3 regions of the Rubrobacter calidifluminis genome follow, and region 3 is predicted to be linked to each of the others. Evidence: riboswitches for the same ligand, from Rfam matches in the RefSeq annotation. Region 3 holds a riboswitch; each other region holds the start of a gene.

Region 1 (3,265 bases), on a different contig from region 3:
GGCTGCAGGAGTTTGAGGTCTTCGAGGGGCTCGGCGAGGAGTTCTTCCAGGCGCTCGCCATCTCGGCGGCCGTCCTCGAGATAGCGGCCGGAACCGCCCTCTACCGGGAGGGAGAGCCCTCTGGGGCGGTGTACTTCATGCGCGAAGGGCGGGTCAAGATCTATCGCTCCTCCGGCGGGCCCAAAAACCGCGACCAGATCCTCGGCGTCTTCGGCGACGGCGCGATCCTGGGGCTCGCCTCCGCGCTCGAGGGGCAGCCCCAGAGCCATGGGGCCACAGCCCTCACCGACTGCGTGCTCTACGGCGTCTTCCGGGAGGATCTCCTGGAGATAATGGAGCGCTTCCCCGCCGGGGCGGTGCGCCTCTCCCGCGTGCTCGCAGCCCGCAGCCGGGAGCTCGAAGACCTCGTCGGGGACCTCGTCTTCCACAGCGCCCCCCAGCGGGTCGCGCGCATGCTGCTCGACCTCGCCGCCGAGGAGGGGCGGGTGACCAGGAGGGGCGTCGTGTTCTCACCCTCCCTCTCCCGGCAGGAGATGGCCGAGGCGACCGGCATCTCCCGCGAGGCGCTCTCCAGGACCCTCTCCCGCCTCGCCTCCGAAGGCATCCTGGAGCTGGACAGCAAGTCCATAACCATCCTCAAACCCGCGGAGCTGCGCGCCCGGACCTGATTTGATCTGGGTCACATGAAGGTATGACCGGCATCATGACCTCCGATGATGGCGATCAACGCCGGGTTTCTGCTCCCTTCCGGGGTTGATATAAAGCCGAAGGCACAGAAGAAACGGGAGGCTCTCCAAGAGGAGGAAGTGGTTTGGCCTACGTGATCACGGAGCCGTGCATCGGCGAGAAGAACCAGAGCTGTGTCGAGGTCTGTCCGGTCGACTGCATCTACGACGGTGGGGATCAGTTCCTGATCAACCCGGAGGAGTGCATCGACTGCGGGGCGTGCGAGCCGGAGTGCCCGGTCGAGGCGATCTTCCCGGAGGACGAGGTCCCCGAGGACATGCAGAGCTACATAACCAAGGCTCAGGAGTACGACTTCTCCGGCCAGGAGCCCGGCTGAGCCGGCAGGCCGGAGAGTACGTCACCGCGAGACCCCGCCCGTTCCGGGCGGGGTCTTCGTCTATACTCTCCCTCCGTATGACCGATGGGAGCTGGAGCACGCTCGCGAGCCGCTACGTCTACCGCAACCGCTGGTGTGCCCTGCGGGTGGACGAGGTGAGGCTGCCCGACGGGGAGACGATAGACTACTGCGTGCTCGAGAGCGGCGGGTTCGCCTCGGTGGTGCCGCTCACGGACGACGGCGGCGTGGTGCTCGTGCGTCAGTGGCGGCAGCCGCTCGGGCGGTTCACGCTGGAGCTGCCGAGCGGAGCGGTGGACGCCGGGGAGGATCCTGAGGAGGCCGCCCGGCGGGAGCTTTTCGAGGAGACGGGATACCGGGCCGAGAGGCTGGAGCGCCTCGCCTCCGTGCACACGAGCACCGGGCGCACGGACGAGGTCTGCCACCTCTTCCGCTGCCGGGCGCTGCCGGACGAGAGGGGGCCGGCTCCCGAGCCTACGGAGTTTTTGCGCTCCGTAGTGGCGCCGCTCGACGAGGCGCTGGAGAAGATCGCCGCCGGTGAGATAACCGACGCCGCCACCGTCCTCGGGATCTCGTGGGTTGCCGGAGGTTGTGGGCCACGGAGTGGTGGGGTAGAGTAGCACGAGGAACGAGATCCGGGGAGCCGCGAGGCTGAGAGGGCGCGGACGCGCCGACCCGTCGAACCTGATCCGGGTAATGCCGGCGCAGGGAGAGAAGCCTGGCGCACCCCGTGAGAGGAGGGCCGTGAGCGGGTTCAGGGACACGAGGGTGCTCACCGAGGCGGCGCTGGCGGTGGCGCTCGCGTTCGTGCTGGGGCTGGTGAAACTCTTCAGGATGCCGGAGGGCGGTTCGATCTCTTTCGAGATGATCCCGCTGGTCCTGCTCGCGCTGCGTCAGGGCCCCGGCGTCGGGGCGGTTGCGGGCGCGGCGTACGGCATCCTCGACCTGATCCTGGACCCCTACGTCCTCAACCCGGTGCAGGTGCTCTTCGACTACCCGCTCCCCTTCGCCGCGATGGGGCTCGCCGGGCTCTTCCGGCCCACCCCGCGCGGGGCGGTGCCCGGCACGGTGGCGGCGGTGGCCGGGCGCTTCGTCTGCCACTTCATAAGCGGGGTCGCCTTCTTCGCCTCCTACGCCCCTAAGGGCTGGAACCCATACCTCTACTCCGCCGCGTACAACGCCGGGTATTTGGTGCCGAGTCTCCTGATCACGCTCGCCGTCGTGGTCGTGCTGCTGCGGGCGCTCGGGGCGGCGCGGCCCTCGCGGCGGCAGCTGGAGTTGTCGAGGCATGCTTAGGGAGGAGAGATGAAGACCGCGCTCAGCATAGCCGGGAGCGACTCCGGAGGCGGGGCGGGCATCCAGGCGGACATCAAGGCCTTCGCCCGCTGCGGGGTGCACGGAACCACCGCGATAGTCGCGATCACGGCTCAGAACACCGTCGGGGTGAGCAGCATATTCGCGCTGCCGACGCAGGTGGTGATCGAGCAGATCGAGGCGGTCGTCTCGGACATCGGGGCGGACGCCGTGAAGACCGGGATGCTCTTCAACGCCGAGATCGTCTCGGCCGTGGCGGGCGCGATCCGGCGGCTGGGGCTCAAGAACGTCGTCGTGGATCCGGTGATGGTCGCCGAGAGCGGGGCCACGCTGCTCGAACCGGAGGCCGTGGACGCCTACCGCGAGGAGCTCCTGCCCCTCGCCGACGTCATCACCCCGAACCTCGACGAGGCGTTCGTCCTCGCCGGACGGAAGAAAGACCCGGAGAAGGTCCACGGGTGCGCCCGCGACCTCGCGGAGCTGGGGCCGGGGGCGGTGATCATCACCGGCGGGCACCGCGCTTCCGGTGAGGACCTGCTCTACGACGGCGAGCATTTCGTGGAGATAGAAGGCCCGGTGCACGAGAGCGGGGCGACCCACGGCTCCGGCTGCACCCACTCCTCGGCTCTGGCCGCCTTCCTCGCGCACGGCTTCGGCCTCGAGGAGGCGGCCCGGAGGGCACGCGCCATCGCCTCCGAGGCCGTCGAGTATGGTCTCACGGGGATAGGCCGCGGGGCGGGACCGGTGAACGTGCTCGGGCCGCTCATGGAGGGAGAGGGATGAGAGCGGAGGAGGTCCTGCGCAGGATCGGGGACGAGAAGCCCCTCGTCCACCATCTGACCAACTACGTCACGGTCAACCTGGTCGCGA
Region 2 (3,265 bases), on a different contig from region 3:
GAACCGGCCCAGGAGCAGTACGAGAGAGCGCAGTATGAGCGCGAGGATCGCGGAGATCGCGAGCAGTTCGAGCACCGGGATGAGCTCGTAGAGGACTACCAGCGCCCCCGCGACCAGCACCGGTACCGCCAGCGGGGCGCCGCGCCTGAGCCAGCTCACCCCGTTCTCCCTTTTTGGATTTCCGGTCTCGCTCTCCGGTGGAGCCTGGCCCATTCGCCTCCGTTTCCGTCCTCGTCCGGTACAGCCGCCGTTCTCATCTCTCCCGGCGAGGTTACTAATTGTATTCCTGCCCGGTGTTTCCCTGCGGGCTTTTCAGTCGACGAAGAGCTTCGAGATGTTCGGCCTGGTGAACAGGTCCACCGTCCAGTCGAAGAGCACCTGCGCCCGGTTGAGGTTGTAGCCGAGCTCGTAAAGGTAGACTCCCTTCCAGATGAGCGCCCCGAGCAGCCCGCTCACCCGGACCCCGAGTATGTCCGTGAGGGCGCTACTCTCCCCTAGGTCGACGAGCTGCCCGAGGTGCCGGTAGCGGAACGGGGTCAGCTCTCCTCCCTTGAGCTCCGCGGCGAGGTTCAGCGCGGCCGTTCTGCCTTCTTGTTCGGCGGACTGGGCGAGCGCCGGGACGGGTGGGCCGTCGTAGTCGATCGTTACGCAGTCGCCGACCGCGTAGACGCCGGGGCGGTTCTTTACCCTCAGGTACTCATCGACGATTATCCTCCCGCGCCCATCTTTTTCGATGTCCAGTCCCTCCACGAGCGGCGGCGGCTGTATACCGGCGGCCCAGACCGTGGTGCGCGTCGGGAGCGTCCTCCCGTCGGAGAGCCTAACGTACTCCGGGGATACTTCATCGACCTTGGTGTTGTTTATGACCTCGACCCTCTGGGCGGCGAGGCGGCGCGAGGCTGCGTTGGCGAGCGAAGGGTCTATGCCCTTGAGGATCCTCTCGCCCGCGTTGACGAGTACAAGGCGCACCCGGTCGAAGTCCACGCTCGGATAGTCGTCCTTTAAGACGTCGAAGATGAGGTCGTGGGCGTCGGATATGCCTTCGACGCCGGTCGGACCTCCGCCCACGAAGACGAAGGTGAGGTGCTCCTCGGGGACCTTACCGCGCAGCCGCTCGGCTTCCTCGAAGCGGTCTATGATCCTGCCGCGCACCTCGAGCGCTTCCCTCAGGCCCTTGAGGTCTATGGCATGCTCCTTGGCCCCCTTGGTCCCGAAGAACGCCGTCTGGCTCCCCGGCGCCAGGATGAGGTGGTCGTAGTCGCACTCTCCGAACTCCGTCCTGATCTTCTTGCGCTCGAAGTCCACCCCCACGACCTCGCCCTGGAAGAACTCGCCCCCACGGGGTATGACCAGCCGCCTTAACGGGTAGGCCATGTGCCGGACCTCGACGTTGCCGGAGATGGCCGAAGGGACCATCGGCCAGAAGGTCGTGTAGTTCACCCGGTCGAGCAACAGTACACCGATCTCGTCGCTTCCGGTGAAGCTGTCTACCAGCTGTCGGAAGGCGGAGATTCCGCCGAATCCCCCGCCTACGATGACTACCCTACGCCGTGCCTCCTGATAGGGAACGCCGAGTCTCTTCCGGCCGCGATCACGCGCGTACAGGGCCGTCCCTCCGACCAGCGCCGCCGCCAGGAGCTTGTTCCTCACCGCTCTCACCTCCGTCTTCGCTTGCAACCGCTCGTTTCCAGAGAAGAGTCTACCCGTATGGTGGTGGTGCTGCTTCTGGAAGGTGTCCGCGCCCTGCTGTACACTACCAGAACGAGGGGAGCTTCCGCCGGAGGAAGCTGAGAGGGCGCCGTTCTCTTACGGTGGCGCCGACCCTTTGAACCTGATTCGGGTAATGCCGACGGAGGGACGAAAAGATGAACGGTTTCTCGCCACGCTCTTGCATCTTCCTTGATCCTGACTTGGAGTTTCTGCCGTGAGCGCCTCGTTCGACCCCCGTCCCGTGCCGCCCGGTGAGCGTACGCTCGGAGCCTGGGACTACACGGTCCTGTGGGGCAGCTACGGGGCCGGGCTCCTCGTCATGGTCGCCGGCACCCTGCTCGTGCCGGCTTTAGGGTTCGGAGCCGCGCTCGCGGCCATCGTGGCCGGGACGGTCATCGGGAACCTTATCCTGCTGGTCCCCACCGTGATGGGGGCGGACCACGGTCTCCCGACGATGGCCTCCCTGCGCCCGACGCTCGGCTCCGCCGGCTCCTACCTGCCATCCGTGGTCAACGTCGTGCAGCTCGTCGGCTGGACGGCCTTCGAGCTGATCATAATGACCCGGGCGGCCGGTGCCATCACCCACCGTCTGCTCGGTACCTCGCTGCACTGGTTCTGGCTGGTGTTCTTCACGCTCGTCTGCGTGGCTTTCGCTCTTGGCGGGCCGCTGGTGGTGGTGAGGGTGTGGCTGGAGAAGGTGGGTATATGGCTGCTTCTGCTGACCACCGTATACCTGACCTACTACCTGCTCTCGCACTACGGCCTCTCACGCGCGCTCTCTCAGCCGGGGAAGGGAGGCCTCACCTTCCCGCAGGCGGTAGACCTCGTCGTGGCCATGCCGCTCTCGTGGCTCCCGCTCGCCGCCGACTACAGCCGCTTCGCCCGCAGTGCCCGTCGTGCCGCACTCGGCACCTACGCCGGGTTCTTCGTCACCAACGTCTGGTTCTACGCCCTCGGTGCGCTCGCCGTGCTCGCGCTCGGTACGAGCGGCATCGTGCAGGCGATACTCGCCCTCCCGATCGGGGTCGCAGCCCTGATCCTGGTGCTCGTGGACGAGACGGACAATGCCTTCGCCGACCTCTACTCCTGCGCGGTCTCGGCGGGCAACATCTTCTCCCGCGTACCGCAGCGGGCTTTCGTCGTCCTCTTCGGTGTCGTGTCCTTCGTCGCCGCGGCCGTGCTTCCCATGGGGCGCTACGAGTCTTTCCTGTTCATGCTCGGCGCGTTCTTCGCCCCGCTCTTCGGCGTCGTTGCGGTCGACTACTTCCTGCTGCGCCGCCGCGGAATCGACGCGGAGGCCGTCTACGAGAAGAGCGGATCAGCCTTCGACTGGATGGCCGTGTTCTCGTGGGCTGTGGGCGTAGCCGCCTATCAGTTCATCACCCGCCAGTTCCCCGGGCTGGGAGCTTCGATCCCCTCGTTCGTCCTCGCAGGGGTGCTCTACCTCGCTCTGTGTGCGGGTGTCAGGTTGCTGCACGGCGGCGGAGAGAGCCGGTCCTAGCCAGGATTTCGGATCCGGAAAAATTTTTGAGGAATTTTCTCGAAACTCCTAAAG
Region 3 (3,265 bases):
CCAGCCACCGGGCGGAGAGCCCCGCCTCTCTCTGCCAGCGGAGCGTCTCGGAGAGGCTTTCGGCGTGCGCCTCGGAGAGGGCGACCCGCAGCGTCCCCTCCCAGATGTACTCCGCGTCGAGACCCGTCACCTCGTACAGCTCGGCTCCGAGTTTGCGGTGCATCTTCCGGCTCTCGAGGAGAAGGTCGAGGAAGGGGTCCGGACCGCGGGCTTCGGCCTGGGCGGCGAGCATCCCGGCCGCCGCCCCGGAGGCCCCCGACCCGACCGTCTCCGCCTCCAGCAGGACGACTCTTGCCCCGCGCCGGGCGGCGTGGTAGGCGACGGAGCACCCGACCACGCCGCCCCCGACCACGACGACGTCGGCGGATGGGTTCATCTCAGGAGCCGCTCCCGACCGGCACTCCCCGGGTCGGGCTCGAGGGAGCGGCGAGAGGTTTGGCCTCCATCCGTCCCGCGAGGTACGCCAGACGCCCGGCCTCCACCCCGCGGCGCATCGCTTCGGCCATGAGCGGGGGATCTCCGGCCCGGGCGATGGCGGTGTTGACCAGCACGGCGTCGGCGCCGAGCTCCATCGCGAGGGCGGCGTCGGAGGGAACGCCTATCCCGGCGTCCACTACGACCGGGACCGAGACCCGCTCGACTATGCGGCGGATGGAGGCCCAATCGGGCATGCCCTGCCCGCTGCCGATGGGCGAGGCCAGGGGCATCACGGTTGCCGCCCCGGCCTCCTCGAGCCGGAGGGCGGCGACGAGGTCCGGGCTGGTGTAGGGGAGGACGACGAAGCCCTCTTCCACGAGCACCTTCGTGGCCTCGACGGTCGCGGCGGTGTCGGGCCAGAGCGTGCTGGGCTCGCCCACGACCTCCAGCTTGAGCCAGTTGGTGCCGGTGGCCTCGCGGCCGAGGCGGGCGAGCTTGACCGCCTCGGCGACGGTCGTGGCCCCGGCGGTGTTCGGCAGCAGGCGGTAACGGGAGGTGTCGATGTCATGCAGGATCGGACGCTCCCCGGCGTCTATGTAGCGGACGGCGACGGTGACCAGCTCGGTGCCGGACCTCTCGAGCGCCTGTTTCATCGTCTCGGGGTCCGGGTACTTGCCGGTGCCGAGGAAGAGGCGCGAGGAGAGACGCTCCCCGGCGATCACGAGCTCGTCGCTACCTCCCGCGACGGCGTAAACGAGCTCGACCTCGTCACCATCCCGCAGACGCCGGCTCTTCCATTCTTCGCGGTGCACGATCTCGCCGCCCACCGCGACGACGACGGACTCACCGGTGAGGCCCTTGCGGGCGAGCAGGGCTTCGATGGTCGGGTCTTCTTCTTCCTCCATCTCGAAGGGCTTCTGGTTCACCGTGATCCTCATCGGGCTCCTTTCTTCTCGGGTTTCGGGAAGGGATACCTGGGGGCGTGGGGAGAGGTTTCGAGCACCTCCCTGATCTTCTCCGCGGCGGATCGGGGGTCTTCTGCGGCGAGGATGGCGGAGATCACCGCAACCCCGGCGGCGCCCGTCGCCGCGACCTCCCGCGCGTTGGATGCGTCTATCCCTCCGATGGCGAGGACCGGCACCTCCACGGCTTCCACGACCCGCGCGAGCTCCCGCACGCCACGTGGAGGGAGCCCTGGCTTGGAGGAGGTGGGGTAGACGTGCCCGAAGGTGAGGTAGTCTGCCGCGACCTCTGCTCTTCTCGCCTCCTCTACGCCGTGCACCGAGACGCCGAGCAGGAGTCTTCCTCCCACGACGCTTCTGGCCGCCTCTGGCGGGAGGCTCTTGGCAGCCAGGTGGACTCCATCGGCACCCGTCGCGAGCGCTACGTCGGCCCGGTCGTTTATGAGGAGGAGGGCGTCTGTATTGTGTACCGCTGGAGAGACGTCCAGCGCCGTTTCGTAGAGGTGGAGCGCCGGCCCTCCCTTCTCGCGCAGCTGGACGGCGTCGATGCCGCCTTCGAGGGCAGCGACGAGCACGTCCTTCAAAGGCCGGGACGATCTTCTGCGGTCGGTTATGAGGTGTATCTGGAAAAGGTGCTCCAGAACTTGCTGCCTCCCTCGGCGACGGCACGAAAACCGCCAGCCGCTTTTCGGGGAGGCGCGGCGGCAGCGCCAGTTCCGCTGCCCCTATCCACGCTTCCCTCCGCCGGTGCTGACCGGATCAGGTTCCAAGGGTATGCTCTCAGCCCCTGCGCGAGGCACCCCTAGCGTTCACGGGGCAGTTTAGCACGACTGGGCATCTCTTGGCCGGGTTTGATGTATGACTTAAAATTTATGCGATGCGTGAAGCGTCTTCCCCCTGCACGACTTCGGACGGCCGTGGTGCGCCCGGAGCTGTCTTCGCCCCGGGCGGCCCGAAGGTCGTGGACGGGGCTGTGGACGAGCCCGAGGGGAGGGCGCCACCGCACCACCCTCCACCCGTCTTCTGCGAGCGAGCGCTTCTCTCTCGCTGACTTCCCGGCGCAGGGACGTCGCAGGTTCCTGCGCCGCCCGGAGTGGATCTCTCGTGATGGAAGGAGGTGGTGGTGCGCTTTTCTCTCGTTACGCCGACCCTCGGCCGGGAGAAGGAACTCGAACGCCTGCTGGACTCTTTGCTCGAACAGAGCTTCGACGACTTCGAGGTCATCCTCGTAGACCAGAACCCGGACGGGAGGCTGGATCCGCTGGTCTCTCGCTACCGGGATGTCCTGCGCCTGCACCACCTGAGGTCGCCGCGCCGCGGCGCCTCGAGGGCCAGGAATACCGGTCTCGCCCGCTGCCGGGGTGAGATCGTCGCGTTCCCGGACGACGACTGCTGGTACCCGCGCGATCTTTTGGAGAGGGTGGACCGCTTCTTCACCCGGCACCCGGAAGTAGACGCCCTGTGCACCAGGCTCGTCGACGGAGGGGGTGCCTCCTGCATCCTCGACTTCGATACCGAACCCGGTCCGATCGACCGCATCAACGTCTGGAGGCGCAGCATCGAGTCGACGATGTTCCTGCGCCGGGAGAGTACCCGCCGCCTCTGGTTCGACGAGAGCCTGGGCACCGGGTCCGGGACCCCGTGGGGCTCCGGGGAGGGAACGGACTACCTCTTGCAGCTCATGGATCGCGGTGCATCATTGTATTACGACCCTGAGATCATCGTCATGCACGACCCACCGGTACCGCCTTTCGACGAGCGGGCGATGAGGCGCGCGTACACCTACGGGTGTGGTATGGGGAGGGTCTTGAAGAAGCACAAGTACCCCGCCGGGGCGAAGCTGCGGTTGCTCGGTGCGCCGCTCGGGCAGGCGCTCCGCTCCGCGG

What was found. A riboswitch is a leader RNA that binds a small molecule or an ion and turns the genes downstream of it on or off. The one in region 3 is predicted to bind thiamine pyrophosphate.
Region 1: linked by a shared signal. The riboswitch ahead of thiT (energy-coupled thiamine transporter ThiT) and the one ahead of thiE (thiamine phosphate synthase) in region 3 are both predicted to bind thiamine pyrophosphate.
Region 2: linked by a shared signal. The riboswitch ahead of cytX (putative hydroxymethylpyrimidine transporter CytX) and the one ahead of thiE (thiamine phosphate synthase) in region 3 are both predicted to bind thiamine pyrophosphate.

What each region holds. Positions count from the first base shown of each region.
Region 1 covers NZ_JAQKGV010000006.1:133,561-136,825, forward strand. The annotation lists gene PJB24_RS06930 (Crp/Fnr family transcriptional regulator) at 1-668, shown strand, start outside; gene PJB24_RS06935 (indolepyruvate ferredoxin oxidoreductase subunit alpha) at 812-1,063, shown strand; gene PJB24_RS06940 (NUDIX hydrolase) at 1,141-1,701, shown strand; TPP riboswitch at 1,716-1,794, shown strand; gene thiT (energy-coupled thiamine transporter ThiT) at 1,826-2,377, shown strand; gene thiD (bifunctional hydroxymethylpyrimidine kinase/phosphomethylpyrimidine kinase) at 2,387-3,178, shown strand; gene thiM (hydroxyethylthiazole kinase) at 3,175-3,265, shown strand, end outside.
Region 2 covers NZ_JAQKGV010000018.1:7,299-10,563, forward strand. The annotation lists gene PJB24_RS13365 (AI-2E family transporter) at 1-159, opposite strand, end outside; gene PJB24_RS13370 (NAD(P)/FAD-dependent oxidoreductase) at 313-1,650, opposite strand; TPP riboswitch at 1,755-1,875, shown strand; gene cytX (putative hydroxymethylpyrimidine transporter CytX) at 1,925-3,211, shown strand.
Region 3 covers NZ_JAQKGV010000001.1:207,131-210,395, forward strand. The annotation lists gene thiO (glycine oxidase ThiO) at 1-376, opposite strand, end outside; gene thiS (sulfur carrier protein ThiS) at 378-1,355, opposite strand; gene thiE (thiamine phosphate synthase) at 1,352-1,954, opposite strand; TPP riboswitch at 2,099-2,193, opposite strand; gene PJB24_RS01050 (glycosyltransferase family 2 protein) at 2,503-3,265, shown strand, end outside.